4 regions of the Rummeliibacillus sp. NPDC094406 genome follow, and region 4 is predicted to be linked to each of the others. Evidence: riboswitches for the same ligand, from Rfam matches in the RefSeq annotation. Region 4 holds a riboswitch; each other region holds the start of a gene.
What was found. A riboswitch is a leader RNA that binds a small molecule or an ion and turns the genes downstream of it on or off. The one in region 4 is predicted to bind lysine.
Positions count from the first base shown of each region.

Region 1: linked by a shared signal. The riboswitch ahead of ACIQ4I_RS10510 (aspartate kinase) and the one ahead of ACIQ4I_RS19020 (transporter substrate-binding domain-containing protein) in region 4 are both predicted to bind lysine.
Region 2: linked by a shared signal. The riboswitch ahead of ACIQ4I_RS19715 (amino acid permease) and the one ahead of ACIQ4I_RS19020 (transporter substrate-binding domain-containing protein) in region 4 are both predicted to bind lysine.
Region 3: linked by a shared signal. The riboswitch ahead of dapA (4-hydroxy-tetrahydrodipicolinate synthase) and the one ahead of ACIQ4I_RS19020 (transporter substrate-binding domain-containing protein) in region 4 are both predicted to bind lysine.

Region 1 is NZ_JBIWGZ010000003.1:430,493-435,482, reverse strand. Features, by position in the region: gene uvrC (excinuclease ABC subunit UvrC) at 1-1,458, shown strand, start outside; lysine riboswitch at 1,516-1,698, shown strand; gene ACIQ4I_RS10510 (aspartate kinase) at 1,823-3,055, shown strand; gene ACIQ4I_RS10505 (DUF2507 domain-containing protein) at 3,517-3,936, opposite strand; gene ACIQ4I_RS10500 (succinate dehydrogenase cytochrome b558 subunit) at 4,212-4,820, shown strand; gene sdhA (succinate dehydrogenase flavoprotein subunit) at 4,883-4,990, shown strand, end outside.
Region 2 is NZ_JBIWGZ010000010.1:72,242-77,231, reverse strand. Features, by position in the region: gene ACIQ4I_RS19715 (amino acid permease) at 74-1,546, opposite strand; lysine riboswitch at 1,690-1,869, opposite strand; gene ACIQ4I_RS19710 (CynX/NimT family MFS transporter) at 2,079-3,293, shown strand; gene ACIQ4I_RS19705 (nitric oxide synthase oxygenase) at 3,366-4,430, opposite strand.
Region 3 is NZ_JBIWGZ010000008.1:115,617-120,606, forward strand. Features, by position in the region: gene ACIQ4I_RS18190 (aminotransferase class I/II-fold pyridoxal phosphate-dependent enzyme) at 1-390, shown strand, start outside; gene ACIQ4I_RS18195 (radical SAM protein) at 875-2,212, opposite strand; lysine riboswitch at 2,808-2,986, shown strand; gene dapA (4-hydroxy-tetrahydrodipicolinate synthase) at 3,110-4,003, shown strand; gene ACIQ4I_RS18205 (methyl-accepting chemotaxis protein) at 4,213-4,990, opposite strand, start outside.
Region 4 is NZ_JBIWGZ010000009.1:92,162-97,151, reverse strand. Features, by position in the region: gene guaC (GMP reductase) at 1-191, opposite strand, end outside; gene ACIQ4I_RS19025 (hypothetical protein) at 555-2,012, shown strand; lysine riboswitch at 2,173-2,356, shown strand; gene ACIQ4I_RS19020 (transporter substrate-binding domain-containing protein) at 2,486-3,340, shown strand; gene ACIQ4I_RS19015 (amino acid ABC transporter permease) at 3,422-4,171, shown strand; gene ACIQ4I_RS19010 (amino acid ABC transporter ATP-binding protein) at 4,193-4,921, shown strand.

The DNA of each region.
Region 1 (4,990 bases), on a different contig from region 4:
GAAAAGTACCCGAGATTACTTACGGTTCGTAAAGTAAAAAAAGACAAGGGGAAATATTTTGGCCCATATCCTAATGTGTATGCAGCCAATGAAACAAAAAAATTACTGGATCGATTATATCCTTTACGTAAATGTCAGACACTACCAAATCGTGTTTGCTTGTATTATCACCTAGGGCAATGTTTAGCGCCATGTGTAAAAGATATTGAAAAAGAGACTTTTGACGAAATGGTACAGGAAATCACAAGTTTCCTAAATGGTGGACATGCAGCTGTAAAAGAGGAATTACAGCAGAAAATGCTGGCTGCCTCTGAACAGTTAGATTTTGAACGTGCTAAAGAGTACAGAGACCAAATTGCACATATTGATACAGTGATGGAAAAACAAAAAATCACTACAACTGATTTTACCAATCGTGATGTCTTTGGCTATACAGTAGATAAAGGTTGGATGTGTGTTCAAGTTTTCTTTGTAAGGCAAGGGAAATTAATAGAGCGAGACGTATCCCTTTTCCCTTCTTACGGTGAGCCTGAAGAAGAATTTTTAACTTATGTTGGCCAGTTCTATGAAAAAGCTGACCATATAAAGCCAAAGGAAATCCTTATTCCCCAAGAAATTGATGGAGATATGCTTCAACAAGTTTTAGAAATAAAAGTAGTAAAACCACAAAAAGGTAGAAAAAAGGAATTACTAGATTTAGCTTCAAAGAATGCACAAATTGCGATTACTGAGAAATTCCAATTAATCGAAAGACAAGAGAAAAGAACAATCGGAGCGTGCGAAGAACTAGGCGATGCGATGAATATCACTACACCGCTTCGTATTGAAGCCTTTGATAACTCCCATATCTTTGGAGCAGACACTGTTTCAGCAATGGTCGTTTTTATAGATGGAAAACCAAGTAAAAAGGAATATCGAAAATTTAAAATTCAAAATGCAGGTGCTCATGATGACTATGGCGCAATGCGTGAAGTTATTCGTCGTCGATACACACGTGTATTAAAAGAAGGACTTCCTCTACCTGATTTACTAGTTACAGATGGTGGGAAAGGGCAAATGGAAGTAGCGAGAGAAATTTTAGAGGATGAGCTTGGACTCGATATTCCAATTGCAGGATTAGCAAAGGATGATAAGCACCAAACGTCACAACTTTTGTATGGAAATCCTCCTGAAATTATTCCATTAAAACGTACGAGTGAAGCTTTTTATCTATTGCAACGGGTTCAAGATGAAGTTCACCGCTTTGCAATTACATTTCATAGACAATTACATGAAAAAAATGCGATCACTTCTGTATTGGATGAAATTCCAGGAGTGGGTCCTAAAAGAAAACAACAATTATTAAAACATTTTGGTTCAATCAAGAAGATTAAAGAAGCAACTTTTGAAGAGTTGCAAGATGCGGGTGTTCCTAAAAAACTAATTAGTGCGATAATTGACTATTTTTCGAAAAAATGATTGCTAGATATTAAAACATATGGTATCTTTATGACACCAATTAAAAATCACTGATTTAGTGATGATAGAGGCGCGGGTTTCAAGAGTACTCGACTGGAGGACGAATAGGTCCATTGAAAGTCGGTGAAAGGGGAGGTCGCCGAAGTTGCAAGAATGCTATTTCCATCTTGCTGCTGGTTCTACATTGAAGAAATGTAGAATTGTCAGAATTGACTTTGATTCTGGAGGGCTATCTCACATGAATGTTCTTTTGAACGTGCATGCTAAGAGCAGCCCATTCACCATCTGTGTGAAGTGCTGCTCTTTTTTCATTAGAAATCATTGTGAAAATCGCCCACATACTATTAAGTAGGGGAGCGTTTTGATGAGTACTTTAGTCGTTAAATTTGGAGGAACTTCCGTCGCAACAACAGAAAGAATCATGCATGTAGCGCAACGCATTCAGCGTGAGAAACAAAATGGTTATAATCTTGTCGTTGTCGTATCTGCAATGGGTAAAACAACAGATCAACTTGTAGATATGGCACACGAAATTTCCGAATCACCTTCAAAGAGGGAAATGGATGTCTTATTGACAACTGGGGAGCAAGTAACGATTTCATTGTTATCAATGGCTTTGCATAAGCTAGGAATTGAGGCGCAATCATTTACTGGTTGGCAAGCAGGAATTGTCACAGAACATGTACCAAGTAATGCGCGCATAGAGGATATTGCACCAAAAGCGGTAAAAGAAGCTTTGGATGCCGGTAAGGTGTGTGTCGTCGCTGGATTCCAAGGAATTGATGATGAAGGTAACATTACAACACTTGGTCGCGGCGGTTCAGATACAACAGCTGTTGCTCTTGCTGTAGCGTTGAATGCTGAACGTTGTGATATATATACCGACGTAGATGGTGTTTATACAAGTGATCCTCGTTATGTAAAAGGCGCAAGAAAGCTACAGCAAATGTCATATGATGAAATGCTTGAATTAGCTAATCTCGGAGCCGGCGTCTTGCACCCACGATCTGTAGAGGTCGCAAAAAATCATAACATCCCGATGTCAGTTCGTTCGAGCTATGAGGATGTAGAAGGTACCATCTTGAAGGAGGAAATTGAAGTGGAAAAAGATTTAGTTGTACGTGGTGTCGCGTTTGAATCAGAGATTATTCGTTTAACAGTTTATTATGAAGAAGCCTATAATGGCTCATTAGCAAATATTTTTACAACATTAGCAAAAAATCATGTCAATGTGGATATTATTGTCCAAACGATTATTGAAGGAACAGAGCCATCCGTTTCTTTCTCAGTAAAAAAAGAAAATCTTAATGATGCTTTACAAGTTCTTTCCGAACATAAAGATACACTTGGTTATCATCATGTAGATCATGAAGCAGAATTGTCAAAAGTTTCAATTGTAGGATCTGGAATGGTTTCAAATCCAGGTGTTGCGGCTACTATGTTTGATCGTTTATATCGGGAAGGTATTCCAGTTAAAATGGTCAGTACTTCTGAAATAAAAGTATCCGTGGTTGTACCGCAGGAAGATATGCTTAAAGCAGCGAATGCATTACATGATGAATTTGATCTCTCTGTTCAAGAAGTTATTACGCATTAATCGATATAAGTTTTGAGAAATAGTTATTCCTTTGGGTAATGATTATACAATGATTGAATAGAGTAGAAAGGATTTCTCATGAGTAGAATTATACTTATGGGGAATCCTTTTTTATATCTGCAATTTGAATCAATTTCATAAATGCTTTTATAGTCAAAAAATACGAACATTATATGCTTAGTTAGTATTAATGATAAGCCCATCATTTCCGCTACAGACGGACGCTTTCCGCGGGCAAGCATCAAGCCTCCTCCTCACTACGTTCGTGCGGGGTCTTGATTGGCTTGCTTTTCCCGCAGGAGTCGCCGTCTTTCGCTACATTAAAATATTCCATAAGATATAATCGAATTTTGAAATTGATTCATTTGATTGAAATAAATTATTTTCAAAGCCATTCTTATTTTTCAGTTATAAAAAAACTCTCACCAGTTATCACAGGTGAGAGACGATGTTCTAGTAGGTTAGCCTTCAAGTTTATCTTTTAAATCCCATTTAATATGGAATTTAACTTGTGATTGTTTTGGTTTCGTTTCTTCATAACACTCAGTTAGGAAACCACAGCATTTTTGTTGGTGCTGAGCTAAAAAGCCCGCTTCTAAGCGAAAGCATCGCTGATCAAATTTAAGTACTTCAGGATCACCAGTTAAACTACAAAAAGCTTCACTTGCAGAAACTTTTTCGATGGTTAAATCACCCCAGCCAGCTTCTTTAAAGAAAGGTATTGCTTCTTCGAATTCAAATAGTGGAAATTTACGTGCTAACTCCTTACCGCACCAATATAATATATCTTCTTCATTTTTTCCTAATATAGAAGAAAGTACGTGATCTCGAATTAATTCATAACCGAATTGAGTAATTTCATTTTTTTGTTGAGTGGACATGAAAATCCTTCTTTCATAATATTTTTGTCTAAATTATGTCCAGAAAAGAAGTAATGGATTTAAAGGAGAAAATATGTATCTTTTCGAGAATAATAGAGGTTAGGACAACTTCAAGAAATAGTCTCTGTCACCTTGACGCTATTGAGGGATGAGAGTACAATAAACTTGTCATAATATTGTACCATTATGAAGCAAGCAGTCAATAGATGCTAAGTTACAAAAGCATGGCAAAAAATTGACACACTTGTTTCCAAGTACTTAGGGGGGTAACAGTCTTGTCGAAAGATCGAGAGTTTTATTGGCGTCGTCTGCATTCTCTTCTTGGAATTATTCCAGTAGGGTTGTTCGTGACGCAACACTTGTTAATCAACTTCCAAGCAACACACGGTGCAGAATCATTTAACAAAGCAAGTGAATTTATGGGAAATCTACCATTTTTATGGTTCCTTGAATGGTTCGTAATTTACATTCCTTTAATGTTCCATGCATTTTATGGTGTGTACATTGCATTTACTGCTCAACCAAATACACAACGTTTTGGCACATTCCGTAACTGGATGTTCGTTTTACAACGTTTCACTGGTGTATTCCTTGTAATTTTCCTTGCATGGCATATTTTCCAAACACGTATCCAAAAGGCACTTGGTACAGAAGTTGACTATGACATGATGGTTCAAGTTTTATCAAACCCAATCATGGTTGCATTCTATGCATTAGGTATTATTTCAGCTACTTTCCATTTGGCTAACGGTATTTGGTCATTCTTAGTAAGCTGGGGAATCACACAATCTCCAAAATCTCAAAAAGTTGCAACTTACATCACTATGATTTTCTTTGTAGTGTTATCTGTAATCGGTATTGGCGCTCTACTTGCATTTATTTAATAAGTCTTGAATAGACTTTGTAAGCGCTTGATTACAAATTGAACGAGGAGTGAGAAAAAAACATGGCTAAAAGCAAATTGATAGTCGTTGGTGGCGGTTTAGCTGGCTTAATGGCTACTATGAAAGCTGCTGAAATGGGCACAGAAGTAGAATTATTCTCATTAGTTCCG
Region 2 (4,990 bases), on a different contig from region 4:
ATTCACCTTTTAATCCTTTAAAAAAGGCTAATCTATTTCAGGTATCTTCCCCTGAGATAGATTAGCCTTTTAATTAACCGTGATTTGGTCGATCAGATGTAAAATCTGCATCCTCTAAACGAACAATTTTAGTTTTATGCTTCCATTTGTAACCGAACCACAGGATAAAGAAGATTGGTAAACCAATATAGGATACTAATATGCCATACCAATCGATATGATTTCCCGTAAAAGCTGTATAGTTTTGTCCTAATACAACAATCGCACATAGTACAAATGCAAAGATTGGTCCAAATGGGAAGAATCTTGAGCGATAAGGTAGTTCAGATAAGTCATGGCCCTGTGCAACATACGCTTTGCGGAAACGATAATGACTTGCTGCAATCCCTAACCACGCAATAAATCCGCACATACCTGAAGCATTTAACAACCAAATATATACAGTACCTGTACCAAATAATGATGCTAAGAATGATAAACAAGCTACTAGAACTGTTGCAACAAGTGCAGCCACTGGTACACCACGTTTGTTTAATTTTTTAAAGATTTTAGGTGCTTTACCTTCCATCGCTAATTGCCATAGTGTACGAGATGATGCATATAAACCAGAGTTACCAGCGGATAATATAGCTGTTAATATAACAGCGTTCATAATAGATGCTGCAAAAGCAATTCCTGCATTTTCAAATACTAAAGTAAATGGACTTACTGTTACATCATCACTATTAGCAAGACGTGGATCTGTATAAGGGATTAACAAACTAATAGCTAAAATCGCCAGAATATAGAATAACAAGATTCGCCAGAAAATTTGACGAACTGCTTTTGGAATTGTTTTACCAGGATTTTTTGTTTCCCCGGCAGTAATACCCAGTAATTCTGTTCCCTGGAATGAGAATCCAGCAGCTAAGAAAATTCCAAATGTTGCAAAGAAACCACCGTGGAAAGGTGCATCACCTTTAAAGAAATTTGTAAATCCAACTGGTGCTTTGCCTCCAAGAATTCCAAAAATCATTAAGAAGCTGACAATCAAGAAGATGATAACTGTAGCTACTTTAATGAAAGCAAACCAATATTCACTTTCTCCAAAACTATTAACAGATAAGTAATTTAACACAAAAATAATCACTAGAAACGCTGCGCTCCAAATAAATGAAGGCGTGTCTGGGAACCAATATTTCATCACAATGGATACAGCTGAAATTTCTGCCGCAATTGTAATCGCCCAGTTGTACCAATAGTTCCAACCTAGTGCAAATCCTAATGCTGGATCGATAAATTTTGAAGCATACGTATTAAACGAACCAGAGACTGGCATGAATGCAGCCATTTCTCCAAGGCTTGTCATCAAGAAGAATACCATAATCCCTATCAATCCGTAGGCTAGTAATGCTCCACCAGGTCCAGCAGCAGCAATCGAATTACCACTTGCTAATAGCAAACCTGTACCGATGGTTCCACCAAGTGAAATCATCGTAATATGACGACTTTTTAAACCTCTATTTAAGCTCGGCTGTTCACCAGAGCTTGTATTTTTTGTATTCATAGTTCTTCTCCTCTTTCCCATTTTCATTGCAAGAAAGGTCGGGTTGAAGTCAATTCAGCTTCGGACACAAGCCCGTAGCTATAAAAATAAAAATACCATCACAAGGATGCTTGAGATGGTATCTAAAATTCCCCATCAACCTTGATAAAGATAGCTCAACACGTCGTTTCAGACGTGACAGTTCTGTACCTTTCGATAACAGCCCCAGCATTGTTAATAAAAAGCTTACCAACACTTCGGCAATATTCCCTTTTTAATCGAGTCGTTAATGCTTTTTCATCTCGTCGATCATACTCATGAATACCGCGACCTCTACCTCACCTATTGGATGAGGCATGCAATATATAATTTCAATACGTTCCTCATTATAATACAAGGTATCCTCGATAACAAGACATAAAGCACATGGTATTTTAATACAATAGAAGTTTTGTAAATGTCCTAACCTCTTATTTTATGTCGAAATATTGAAATTTACTATCTATTAATGATACGGTTGCTAAAGAATCTTATTTACAAAGGAGGAAAGAGATTGGCTTCACAACAATCCACTAGAGAAAATAAAAAATTATCTTGGAATCGAAATACTTGGATACTCGTGCTTGGCATTATCTTCATTGCCGCTACATTACGTTCACCACTTACTTCAGTAGGTCCAATTATTTCTTATATAAAAGAAGACTTGGATATTTCGAATGTACTAGCTGGGTTTATAACAACCATCCCTTTACTAGCATTTGCAATCGTGTCACCATTTGCACCAAAACTCGCCAGAATATTCGGATTCGAAAAAACACTACTAGTTGCAATGGTCATATTAACAGCCGGTATTTCCATCCGTTCACTTGGAAATACTTTCTTCCTATTATTAGGAACTACATTAATCGGGATTGCTATAGCATTTGGTAATGTTTTGCTACCAGCTCTTATTAAGTTAAAATTCCCTTTACAAGTAGGCTTACTCACATCTATCTTCACTGTTGCGATGAATGTCTCAGCAAGCGTTGCAGCTGGGGTTAGTTATCCAATAGCTGGTACATCCTTCGGTTGGAAAGGTGCACTTGGCTGCTGGATTATTCTTTCCATTATCGCAATTATTGTATGGTTACCACAATTACGCCAGAAAGTAGCGATACAAGAAAATCAGAATGACGCGAAACTAAGCAAACCCATTTGGAAATATCCCTTAACTTGGGCAATTACACTAGCAATGGGATTGCAATCTCTAATATTCTATACAACAGCTGCTTGGATTCCAGCAATGTTAGAATCACAAGGAATGAGTGCAAATCAGGCAGGATGGATGTTCTCTATTATGCAATTTTCACAATTGCCTATGACTTTTCTTATTCCTATTTTAGCAGGGCGCAGATCTGATCAACGCTCACTTGTAGTAATGTTCGGTGCATTCTATGTGGTTGGCTTTACAGGAATATTAATGAATTGGACCTCACTGACTATGCTATGGATGATTCTACTTGGACTCGCAGGTGGGGCATCATTTGGACTTGCCATGATGTATTTCTCTTTACGTTCTCGCAATGCATTAGAGGCAGCAGAACTTTCTGGCACAGCACAATCTATTGGATACCTACTTGCAGCAGCAGGACCTGTTCTTTACGGATATATACATGATTTATGGGATAGCTGGCATGCAGCAAACATACTTTACGCAATCACAGTTGTCGGTTTAATAATCTCCGCATGGATTTCAGCAAAAGACCGCTTTGTAACGCCAGAAAAGTAAAAAAATCTTGAGCGACAACGTAATGTCGCTCAAGATTTTTTGTTCCTTACTGTTTATCATTAAACAAATATATTAATAAGGTGCTTTTTGATATGAATAAATGGGTGATTTTTTCGTATTATCGTAGGGCTTACGGAAAATATGCGTTGTGGCTGGTGATAACGGTGGTATTAGCCATGTCCAGTTTCCTGTTACATCACGATTTGCACTCTCTTCATTTGCCTCAAAACGTTTAAACTGTTGCGCCGCTGTATGATGATCGACAATACTCACACCATCTTCTTTAAAAGAATAAAGTACAGCTGTATTTAGTTCCACTAATGCACGATCTTGCCATAAACTTGAACTTGAAGACATATTTAAGCCCATTTTCTCCGCAACAACCGGCAATTGATTATAACGGTATTCATCTGCTAAATTACGGGCACCGATTTCCGTCCCCATATACCAGCCATTAAATGGTGCTGCTGCATATGCAATCCCCCCTACTTCAAGCTTCATACTTGAAATCATCGGTACTGCATACCATTTCAAATGTAACTCAGCAAACCAATCAAATTCAGGATGTAGCAAAGTTACTTCTTTTACATATTCTTGCGGGATATTAAACAATCGAGGTTGACGATCCTCAATTTGAATAACTAGTGGTAATACATCAAACTGACTACCTTCTCCTTGCCAACCTAATTCAATACACTTTTTCGTAAAAGTAAGAGAATCAGAATCCCCAATTACGGAACCATCTTCTTGTTCATAACCAGCATAACGAATTAACTGGTGATTCCAAATCCGTACTTTTTCCGGTTCGAAGATGGAAATGGTAGGTCGTATTTTCCCATTATTCGTAGCAAACTCGATATGTTCTAAAAGCTTTTCATAAATCGTTTCTTCATCTGTTATAGCGCGTTGATCTTTTACTTGTAGCGATTGCCAAAACAAACGTCCGATACACTTATTACTATTTCGCCACGCCACTTTTGCCCCGTAAGCAAGTTCATCTGAAGTATGTGTATAATGTCCATACTCCATAATATCCCTTTCAACTTCTTCCAGTCGTTTTTCTAACTGATCTATTGGCAAATTATTTTCCGTATAATACAACTTTATAAAATCAAAAGCCTCATTTAGCATCGGCATAATATTACTAAAAACCTCCTATTAAAAACCAAGTACTTCTATCATAAATGAATTATTCTTAATAAAAAATATGTAGATAAAATACTAATTTATATCTTAATTTTTATTAGGTAATATTCTATTCATGAGCTATAGGCTCTCAACATTGAATAATTTTATACATAAAAAATGTCCGGAGTATAAACTCCAGACATTAACATCTTCTATTTTAAAATAAACATATGATTTTTATATTTAAATTTTGAGCAAAACTAATCTCTTGTCGAAAATCCCAGCTATTATCTATGTACTTGTTATCAAGCATAAACAGTCACTCCCATTAAAAGTCCTCTAACCTCTAAAATACTTTTACATTAATATCAATTCACCCAATTATTTTCTATTCAAAACGAAACAATTCATATAATTTATTTCCAATATATCAATTAATAAGATGGAATAAATATCCTCTGTTATCTATATTCATAGTTATATTAACCTATATTAAATAAACAAATTCCGAACAAACGTTCAATATATTTATCATAGATTAGCAGAATACCAAAAAGAGACCCTAATTA
Region 3 (4,990 bases), on a different contig from region 4:
TTCGTATTACCTTTATTAAAAAAAGGAGAATTCTATCCATTTGACAAGACAACTACTCTGATTAAGTCGGCTGTTAAGGATCAAAAGGGAAAGCAAAATAATGAATCTAATTATTATTGGTTAGAAACAGATAAAATTACAACCTTATCCTTGTCTTACTCCAAGATGAAACAAACAAAGATTATGCAAGTTACATTTAACGAAGCAATTGGTAAGATTTCTGGTGAAATGGTTATTCCCTATCCCCCAGGAATTCCTCTGATCATGTCTGGGGAGAAGATTACTTCAGAAAAGATATCTATATTAGAAAACTTATTATCCCTTCATTCCCGTTTTCATGGTGGAACAGCATTAGCTAATCGAAAGCTTGTTGTTTATGAAGAAGATTAATTCCATTATAAAGTGAAACTTATCAGTGAGGGTTTTCTTCATCCCCACTGAAAAAAGAACTCAGTTTAATTTCGCCGCGTCCTGTTGCAACAACTGAGTGTCCAACATCCTGTTGGACCGAACCAATCGTGCTTTTACGGGCAGTTATCCCCCAACTATCTTCTTTGCTTCTCTCAATCTTGAGGTGAGGGATTACTGCCCGTTAATGCGGGATAAAAAACACAAAGTCCCTAATCTTCAGCAATGAAGACTAGGGACTTTGTCGTGCTGTCACCATTAACTATTTTAAGTTACCAGGTACAGATTTCATGATTCGTCCAGATTTTACTTTTTGAACTGGAGATGCTGCAGGACTAAGAACGCGCATTCATCTCACCCCCTTTCTTTTTTTCACAATGAAAAGGTTGGTTTATTCGAGATCCATAACTATACATTAGCACAATTACGATTGTTTATAATAAGTATTTTACTACTTTCATAAATCCTATTGAACAGTTTGTAAGCTATTTCTCCAAACAAGATTTAAAACTTTTTTAATATTTTTCTTTTCTGATGGACAAGGTCTTTCTCCAGATACCACACGATACCATGGGCAATGATTCCCTTGACATGCAGGACGGTAGAAGCATGATTGGCAAACAGAGTCTGTTTCTTCTCCAGACATTACCCAAGAAGCGATCTTGTCATAATCGAGATCCATTGTACCATCCGCATTAATATGGCCAACTTTATTTACTTCTTCATCTAAAACAGTTGTACATTTGTATAACTGACCATTTGAGCCAATTACCATAGCATTAGGCTTAGCTGCATAGCACACTGATGCAGTTGGCATCATAGAACCAGTGACCATATTACTCATGCTAATTCCTTTATCCATAGCTGTCTCTGTAAATTCCCAGATCTTTTTATTGGCTGTAATGTGGGTACATGTAGGGATTTCATCATTATTTTCCCCACCCCATCTACCAACTGGACGGAAGAATACACCAAAGCGTTTATCATCAGCAAAGTGTTCTTTTAAGAACTCAATCAATTCGCCAGTTTCTTCTAAATTGTCTTCATCGAAGTTGACACGAATCGTCATATCGAACTGACCAGTACTTTCTTTAACAGCTTTTAGATTTTCGATAATTCGTTCAAATGTTCCTTGACCGCCTGCCATATGTCTACGACTGTCATGTACTGCTTGCACACCGTCAATTGTCACCATATATTGACGTACTTCCCAAGATAATAATTTTTCTAAAACTTCTCTTGTTAAGAAGAATCCATTTGTTACGATGTCTGCTGAATAATCGATTTTATTTTCTTTTGCTTCTGCCATAAATGAATTAGACAATTCTTCGATAATTCCTAATTCAAGTAGTGGCTCACCGCCGAACCAGCTAATATGTAAATTATTTAGAGTGTTAGCTTGTTCTTTTACTAATGCTTTTACACCGCTTTTTGTATCGTCTGTCATTTTGCCACGTGCAAATGTTTCATAACAATACGTACAACGGAAATTACATTGCTCTGTTGTCATAAGAATAAGGTGCAACATATCTGTACGGTGCATAGATTGGTGCAGATATTCTGCTCTTTTCATCTCATCTACATTTCCAGGAACAATAAACCCATTATCAAATAAAGCTTTTTTTACATCACTATCTAATGCAGCTGCCCCCGTTCTTTTTAAAGAACCCATGACTTCTGCTTTTTCTTCTTCTGAAAAATCAACAATGGCGCCTGTATAACTATTGTATAAAATGACGCCGCCATCATCCGTTTTAGATAAGGCGTTAAACTTTGATGGAACATAATTATTTTTATTCTCCAAAATTCATAAACCTCCCTTTTAACTCATTTCTATTCTTTTATTTTCATTTCTATTCCCAACAATCATCATATTATATTTCTTCTAAAAAAATATAATATCAATATAGCAATCTTAAAACGTTCAATTTTGAAATTGTAACTGATCTCTAGTTGTATTTAATAAAAATGAACAGTATATGTAGAAACGACTCTTAAAAATAGTTGAACCAATTTATAATACCATAATCTAAAAATAAATCGCAAGGTCACATGGTCTTGTGATAAATAACACAAGGAACCCATTTTATAAAACATTAGAAATTATACCTGAGGCTTTGTCGATAAGTATATATAATATAGAAAACATGCAAAAACTTACGGCTATTACTACTGGTTTGTTTCGTTTTTATTAAAATTTCATCTTGGGTTCAGCCATTGCTCCAGCTAAATCATCGATTAATCTCGCCCTCTTGTATTTAACCCTATTACACTTCATAATCATCCATTTAATAGATGATACACTATTTCTAAATCTTTCACTTAAATCATTGCAATTCTCTAAAAAAAATGATACTATCAAATTAATTAAATATTCACTTATTTCAATTTTTATTTGAAGTAAGGATAGAGGAGCAAAAACCATCAGTACACAATTAGAGGATAATGAGATCCGTTGATGATTGTGAAAAGGGGGATTTGCCGAAGTGGAGAGAATCTCATTTTCTCGAAGCTGGTTCTGGTGTTGAATAAATACAGAACTGTCATGTAGGAGACTATATGGAGGGCTATCATACGCACAGAAATGATACTGTTTCTACTGCAACAACGTAGCCTCGTTGTTGCTTTTTTGCGTTATCTTACTAATTGCCCTTCTCCCTCTATTTTATTTATATAAAATAATTAAGGATGTGGAGAAGTAATGAATCTTGGACAAATTTTAACTGCTATGGTGACACCATTTGATCAGAATGGAGAAATTGATTTTCCAGCTACAAAAAACTTAATAAATTATTTAATCGCTAACGGAACAGACGGTATCGTAGTTGCTGGAACAACTGGGGAATCCCCTACGTTAGCAACAGAAGAAAAAGTAGAATTATTTAAATTTGTAGTAGAAGTTGCGGATGGAAGAGTTCCTGTTGTTGCAGGTACTGGATCTAATAATACAAAAGCTTCAATCGAATTGACAAAACTAGCGGAAAACGCTGGAGTAGATGCAATTATGCTTGTTGTTCCTTACTATAACAAACCATCACAAGAAGGACTATATCAACACTTTAAAACAATCGCTGAAGCAACAACACTTCCAATTGTACTTTACAATATACCAGGTCGAAGCGTAATCAACATGTCTGTAGAAACCATCGTTCGTCTTGCACAAATTCCGAACATCACTGCTATTAAAGACGCAAGCGGTAATTTAGATGCTATGGCCAAAACGATTAGCCAAACACCTGAGAATTTTTCAGTATACACTGGTGAAGATAATTTAACATTACCTGCATTATCAATTGGTGCTACTGGAGTAATTTCCGTTGCATCCCACATTATTGGGAACGAAATGCAAGCGATGATTGCCAAATTCAAAAATGGCAACACGCGAGAAGCTGCTCAAGATCATCGTCGATTACTTCCAATTTTCAATGGACTATTCGCTGCACCAAACCCATCACCTGTCAAAGCAGCATTAAATCTAAAAGGTATTCCTGTCGGTGGAGTTCGCTTACCGATTATTCCTTTAAACGATAAAGAAATAAGTGAATTACAAGAAGTATTGCAAGTAGTGAATGAAAATAAAGAAGTTGTTTTATAAAAATTCTATTGAATCATCTGCGCGATAAATACATTTCTATAGAAAATACTCATTCTCCGTGCATTTATCATTACTGCACGGGGAATTTTCACTTACCTTTTTCATCACACCAAACATAAATAACCCAGTCCTTAGACTGGGCATTAGTATATCATTAACATCATCAAGAGTTTTAACCACTGTGTGAACGATTAGTCAACACAATTAAATTATACTTTAAAGTTACTTAGAATATTTTCCAACTCCTTCGCTAAATTATTTAAAGCAAGAGCCTCATCTGAAACATTATCCATTGATGCTTGTTGCTCCTCTGTAACAGCTGAAATATGTTGCATTGTTCCAGCGAATTGACCTGAAATTGAAGATATTTCCTCCATACGATTAACCATATTTTCAGTTTTTATACTAACGTCATTTACAATAGAAGAAACATCATTTGTTTCATGTGTGGCATTCCTCACAGCTTTTACAATATCCCCGAATGACTCTTCTGTTTGATCTACCATTATAATTCCTTCTTTTAATACTTGTAATCCTTGATTCATCGATAGAGCAACTTCATCTGTTTCTTTTCTTATCTTATCGGTTATTTCTTTTATTTGCAGGACTGCTTGCTCTGACTGATCTGATAGTTTTCTGACCTCTTGTGCAACAACAGCGAATCCCTTTCCATGTTCACCTGCACGTGCCGCTTCAATCGATGCATTTAATGATAAAAGATTAGTTAGGGTAGATATTTCACTTATTAAATTTAGAATTTGATCGATATCCTTTGATTTTAACTGTAATGATTCAAGCTTTGCTGCTGTGTTTTCAACGGTTTTTTCAACTAGAGATATTTGTTTAACCGTATTATTAACTAGTTTATTTCCTGAATCTGCTATTCCAAGAGCCTTATTCACTGAATTTTCGACACTATGAATGCATTGGCCTGCATGATTCATTTCTACTGAGATATCAGAAACCTGTCCGGAAGCTAATGTAGCA
Region 4 (4,990 bases):
TAGAAGTAACCATTTTCAGCTAATTTAATTGCAATACTTTCATCTATAATTGTTTGCATATTTGCAGGAACAACAGGGAGTCTAAATTTGTGATCACCAAGCATTACGCTTGTATCACATTCAGAGCGACTATTAACAATACATTTTGCGGGAATTAATTGAATATCTTCGTAATCAAATACATTATCCATCAAACACACTCCTAAAAACGAATATTATTTTTTTATAACTCGGAAATGTTCGTCCTTTGGTAATTTACATTATTTTCGCCACAATGTCAAAAACTTTTCTTGGATTTATAAATTTAAGTAAAATTAAATACAAAAATGCTAATAAAATAGAATGTGGATCCGTATTAAAAAGAAGTAATCTCTGAAGGAGGAGCTATTTTAATATCAAAACAACTTAAGACGAACTGACATATTTATGTTAAAATCAGGTTTTAAGGGCTATTAGGGAAAACGAGACATCCAAGCTATTTCCTACTTTTACATAAACATAAAAATAATAAATTTCGATATATATTTAAAGAGATTAATGAGAGGAAGCAACTGATGAAAAATTGGGAATTTGTATTGAGAGACTATATCATTGGACGACCAGTTATTACGATTGAATATGATGAGGATGATTCTACAGTAGGCGAAATTATAGACGCTCATAGAGGTCTACTATATGGTCATATGGAGTTATCGGATGAAGGAAAACTAACTTCATTTATGGTTAATCTAGATGAGATTATGGAAAATAATGATGTTTCACTAGATGAATATGAAGAATTGACACCTGATGAAATAATTGGTTGTGCAGAAGATTTCGCACAAGAATTTTGCCGTGATAAACTACATTTTAATATGATGACAGAATGGAATGGGGAATCTTATTTAATCGTTTTTGAGGCAAAAGATGTTGCGCTTAATCTATTTTTGCCTAATTCAGGTGCAACAATCGAGATTAATAAACAAGGATTTATTATTTCAGCAACACTATTCCAATCATACTATCAATTATCATATCCAGATATTGAGATTTCTGCTGATGATGCAAAAAATATTTTATGCCAATATCCTTTGGTAGAGCTTGGGATTCATGGGGACAATGGTGAAATGAAGCTTGTCTATTATCCAAAGCGTAAGTATATGACAGTTCATGTAGATGGGCATATTGTAACTGCAGGAGACTTTGAAGAGCAATATGTAGAGGCACAAACATTTGGAAAAGTAACAGTTACTGAGACAATCGAAGGTTTATTGGGTGTTACAAATGATATGCATTTGGTAGAAAATGAATCTGGACGTTATTGGTATAAAGCAGAAGATGATATTGAACTGGCTGAACCGATTATTAGAATTGAACATTCGGATGACATTCAAATGGATTATGAATCATCTGTAGATTGGAAAGAATTAGAAGAAGAATTACCGGAAAAAGTTTTAGAAGAAAAAGCAACAATGTTCTTAGAATCGGCTGTTGGTAATATTCATGAGAAATATTTACTTGAAGATCAGCTAGAAGATGAAGAAGATTTAGATATTATAAGCGAAGAGGATTTATCAGAAGAGGAACGACAATTCTTTGAAGAACTTGAAATGATGGAAGATGAAGAAGACTTTGATGAAGAAGATAATATTGACTTCGAACCTTTCACAACATTTACATTTATACGCCATCATAAAGGAATTCGTATTGAGGAATATTCTATACATGTAAACGTTGGCGTATATACTGGTATTGTCCGTGATTGTACAATTATATTACCAAATGAGGACGAATTAACTTCTATGGATATGAACCCTGTATTGTCATTAGAACAAGCTGATTCACTATTCAAAGACCAATTACACATGAAGCTTGCCCGAACTTCTAGCTATGATGATGAAGACGAGGAAGTGACAGTATACGGATTAGATTATGTAATGTATTTCCCAAATAGTAGAGATATTGAAAATATTGATGCAACAACAGGTGAAATTCAATATATTGATGCAGATATTTTGAAAGAGGGAGACTAATTATAGTCTGTATTTCTAGCTTCTTATTTTATAATAGGTATAGTAAGGGAAAGAAACTAGGAAAATATTTATTTTATAAATATTTCGATAATTGGCAGTTGACATGAAAATACTAGTATTGTAGACTGTTCACAACAAGTAAATAAGACCTCACTTATATTTGTGAGGTAGAGGCGCGATATTTATTAGTTCTTAGCGGAGTTAGAGAAAGCGATGAAACTAGGAAGAAGGAAATGTTGCCGAAGTGTGTAATTGATCTCGACATTACATGCTGGGTCTGCAGTGAATAATTGCAGGACTGTCTCGATAAGCTATCCGGCTTATTGAGTTGAGCTATCTCATAATGGGATAAAGTAGAGGATTTAGGACTAGATATATTCTGGGACCTGAGTTCAACTCGGGTCCCTTTTTTTATAGTCTTTTTTTCTTAATACAGATATTTGAGGGATAACGTTTTCAAAGGAGAGGAAAACATGAAAAAAACATGGGCATTATTATTGAGCGTTTTATTGATGGCCATCCTAGTATTAGCTGGATGCGGATCAGACGATTCTAAAAATTCAGAATCATCAGGAAACAAAGAAAGCAAAGATACGTTTACAGTGGGCATGGAAGCAGGATACCCACCATTTAACTGGACACAATCAGACGATTCTAAGGGTGCGGTTGCTATCCAAGGCAATGCAGAATACGCTGGTGGCTATGATGTACAAATCGCTAAGAAAATTGCTGACGGCTTAGGTAAAAAATTAGTTATTGTTAAAACAGAATGGGATGGTCTAGTACCAGGGTTAACTTCAGGTAAAATTGATGCCATTATCGCTGGTATGTCACCAACCGCAGAACGTAAACAAACAATTGATTTCTCGGATATTTATTACAAATCAAACTTAGTATTAGTCGTTAAAAAAGGTAGCAAATACGAAGGTGCAACTTCAATTGCGGACTTCAAAGGTGCTAAAGTAACTGCTCAATTAAACACTTTCCACTACTCTGTCATCGATCAAATCGAAGGTGTTAAAAAAGAAACAGCAATGGATAATTTCCCAGCTATGCGTGTAGCTCTTGAATCAGGCAAGATTGATGCTTATGTATCAGAAAAACCAGAAGCTGTATCTGCGTCAGCAGCTAACAACAAATTTGCAATGGTTGAATTCGCAGATGGTAAAGGCTTCAAAACTTCAGAAGAAGATACTGCTATCGCTGTAGGTGTACAAAAAAATAGTGACTTAACAGCTAAAATCAATGAAATTCTAAAAGGTATTTCTGAAGCAGATCGCGAAAAAATCATGGATGATGCAATTAAAAATCAACCAGCAGCTAAATAGTTTTAAACGAACTTAAGCAGAGCTACCGATTGTGAATGATTGCGATTGGTAGTTCTTATTGTGCTTTAAGGAGGAGTAATAATGAGCTTAGAATGGTTTATCAATATCATTACAAATAACTGGCCGATGTTCTTACGAGGCGCTTGGATGACACTTGCTATTTCAACGATCGGGACTATTTTTGGCGCATTAATCGGCTTGATTATTGGCGTCATTCATACGATTCCAAAAGATAAGAGCGGCGCAAAAAAATGGATTTTAAAAATGATCAATATTATTTTAACAATCTATGTTGAGTTTTTCCGTGGTACACCAATGATTGTGCAAGCGATGGTTGTCTACTTCGGTTCTGATTTATTGTTTGGTATCGATTTGGATCGCACATTTGCTGCAATTTTTATTGTATCCATTAATACAGGGGCATATATGGCCGAAATCGTACGTGGTGGAATTATCGGTGTTGACCAAGGTCAATTCGAAGCCGCTCGTGCAATTGGTATGAATCACTGGCAAACAATGATTCATGTAGTCCTACCACAAGTAATGCGTAATATATTACCAGCGACAGGTAATCAATATGTGATGAATATTAAAGATACATCGGTATTAAATGTAATTGGTGTAACCGAGCTATACTTCCAAACGAAGTCCATTGCGGGGAATAACTTCCGATATTTTGAATCATTCTTTGTCGCATGTATCATTTACTTAGTTATGACGATAACCGTAACGCAAATTTTACGCTTCTTTGAACGTAAACTTGCAGGAAATGCAAATTATCAAATGCTAGATGAAACTGTGGTCATTCGTCGACCAGAGTCACCACAATAGGGGTACAAAGGAGAGAAAACAATGGAAACAATAATTGATATTCGGCATCTCAGTAAATCCTTTGGTACACATGAAGTGTTAAAAGACGTAAACTTTTCTGTAAAAAAAGGTGAAGTAGTGTGTGTAATTGGATCATCTGGTTCAGGGAAGTCAACGCTTTTACGTTGTATAAACCTACTAGAAACACCAAGTGGCGGCGAAATTATTTATAAAGGCGAAAATATTCTAGATAATAAGCATAATATTAATATTTACCGTACGCATTTAGGTATGGTGTTCCAACAATTTAATCTATTTAATAACTGTGACGTGTTAAATAATTGCATTGTTGGCCAGACAAAAGTATTGAAACGCTCGAAAGAAGAAGCAACAGAAGTGGCGATAAAATATTTAAAAATAGTTGGTATGGATCGATATTTGAATGCCAGACCAAGTCAATTGTCAGGTGGTCAAAAACAACGTGTTGCAATTGCTAGAGCATTATCCATGCAACCAGATGCACTATTATTTGATGAACCAACATCAGCTCTCGATCCTGAAATGGTAGGGGAAGTATTAAAGGTTATGAAAGAATTAGCAAAGTCAGGGCTTACGATGATTATCGTTACGCATGAGATGGAGTTTGCAAGAGAAGTTTCAGATCGTATCGTATTTATGGATAAAGGAGTTATTGTTGAGGATGGTGCACCAGATGAAGTATTCAACAATCCAAAGCACGAGCGAACAAAAGCTTTCTTACAGCGTGCATAAAATATATACTTAGCTGTCATCTCACATTGAGAAGTCAGCCTTTTTTTGCAGAGTTTCAGATTAAAAAAA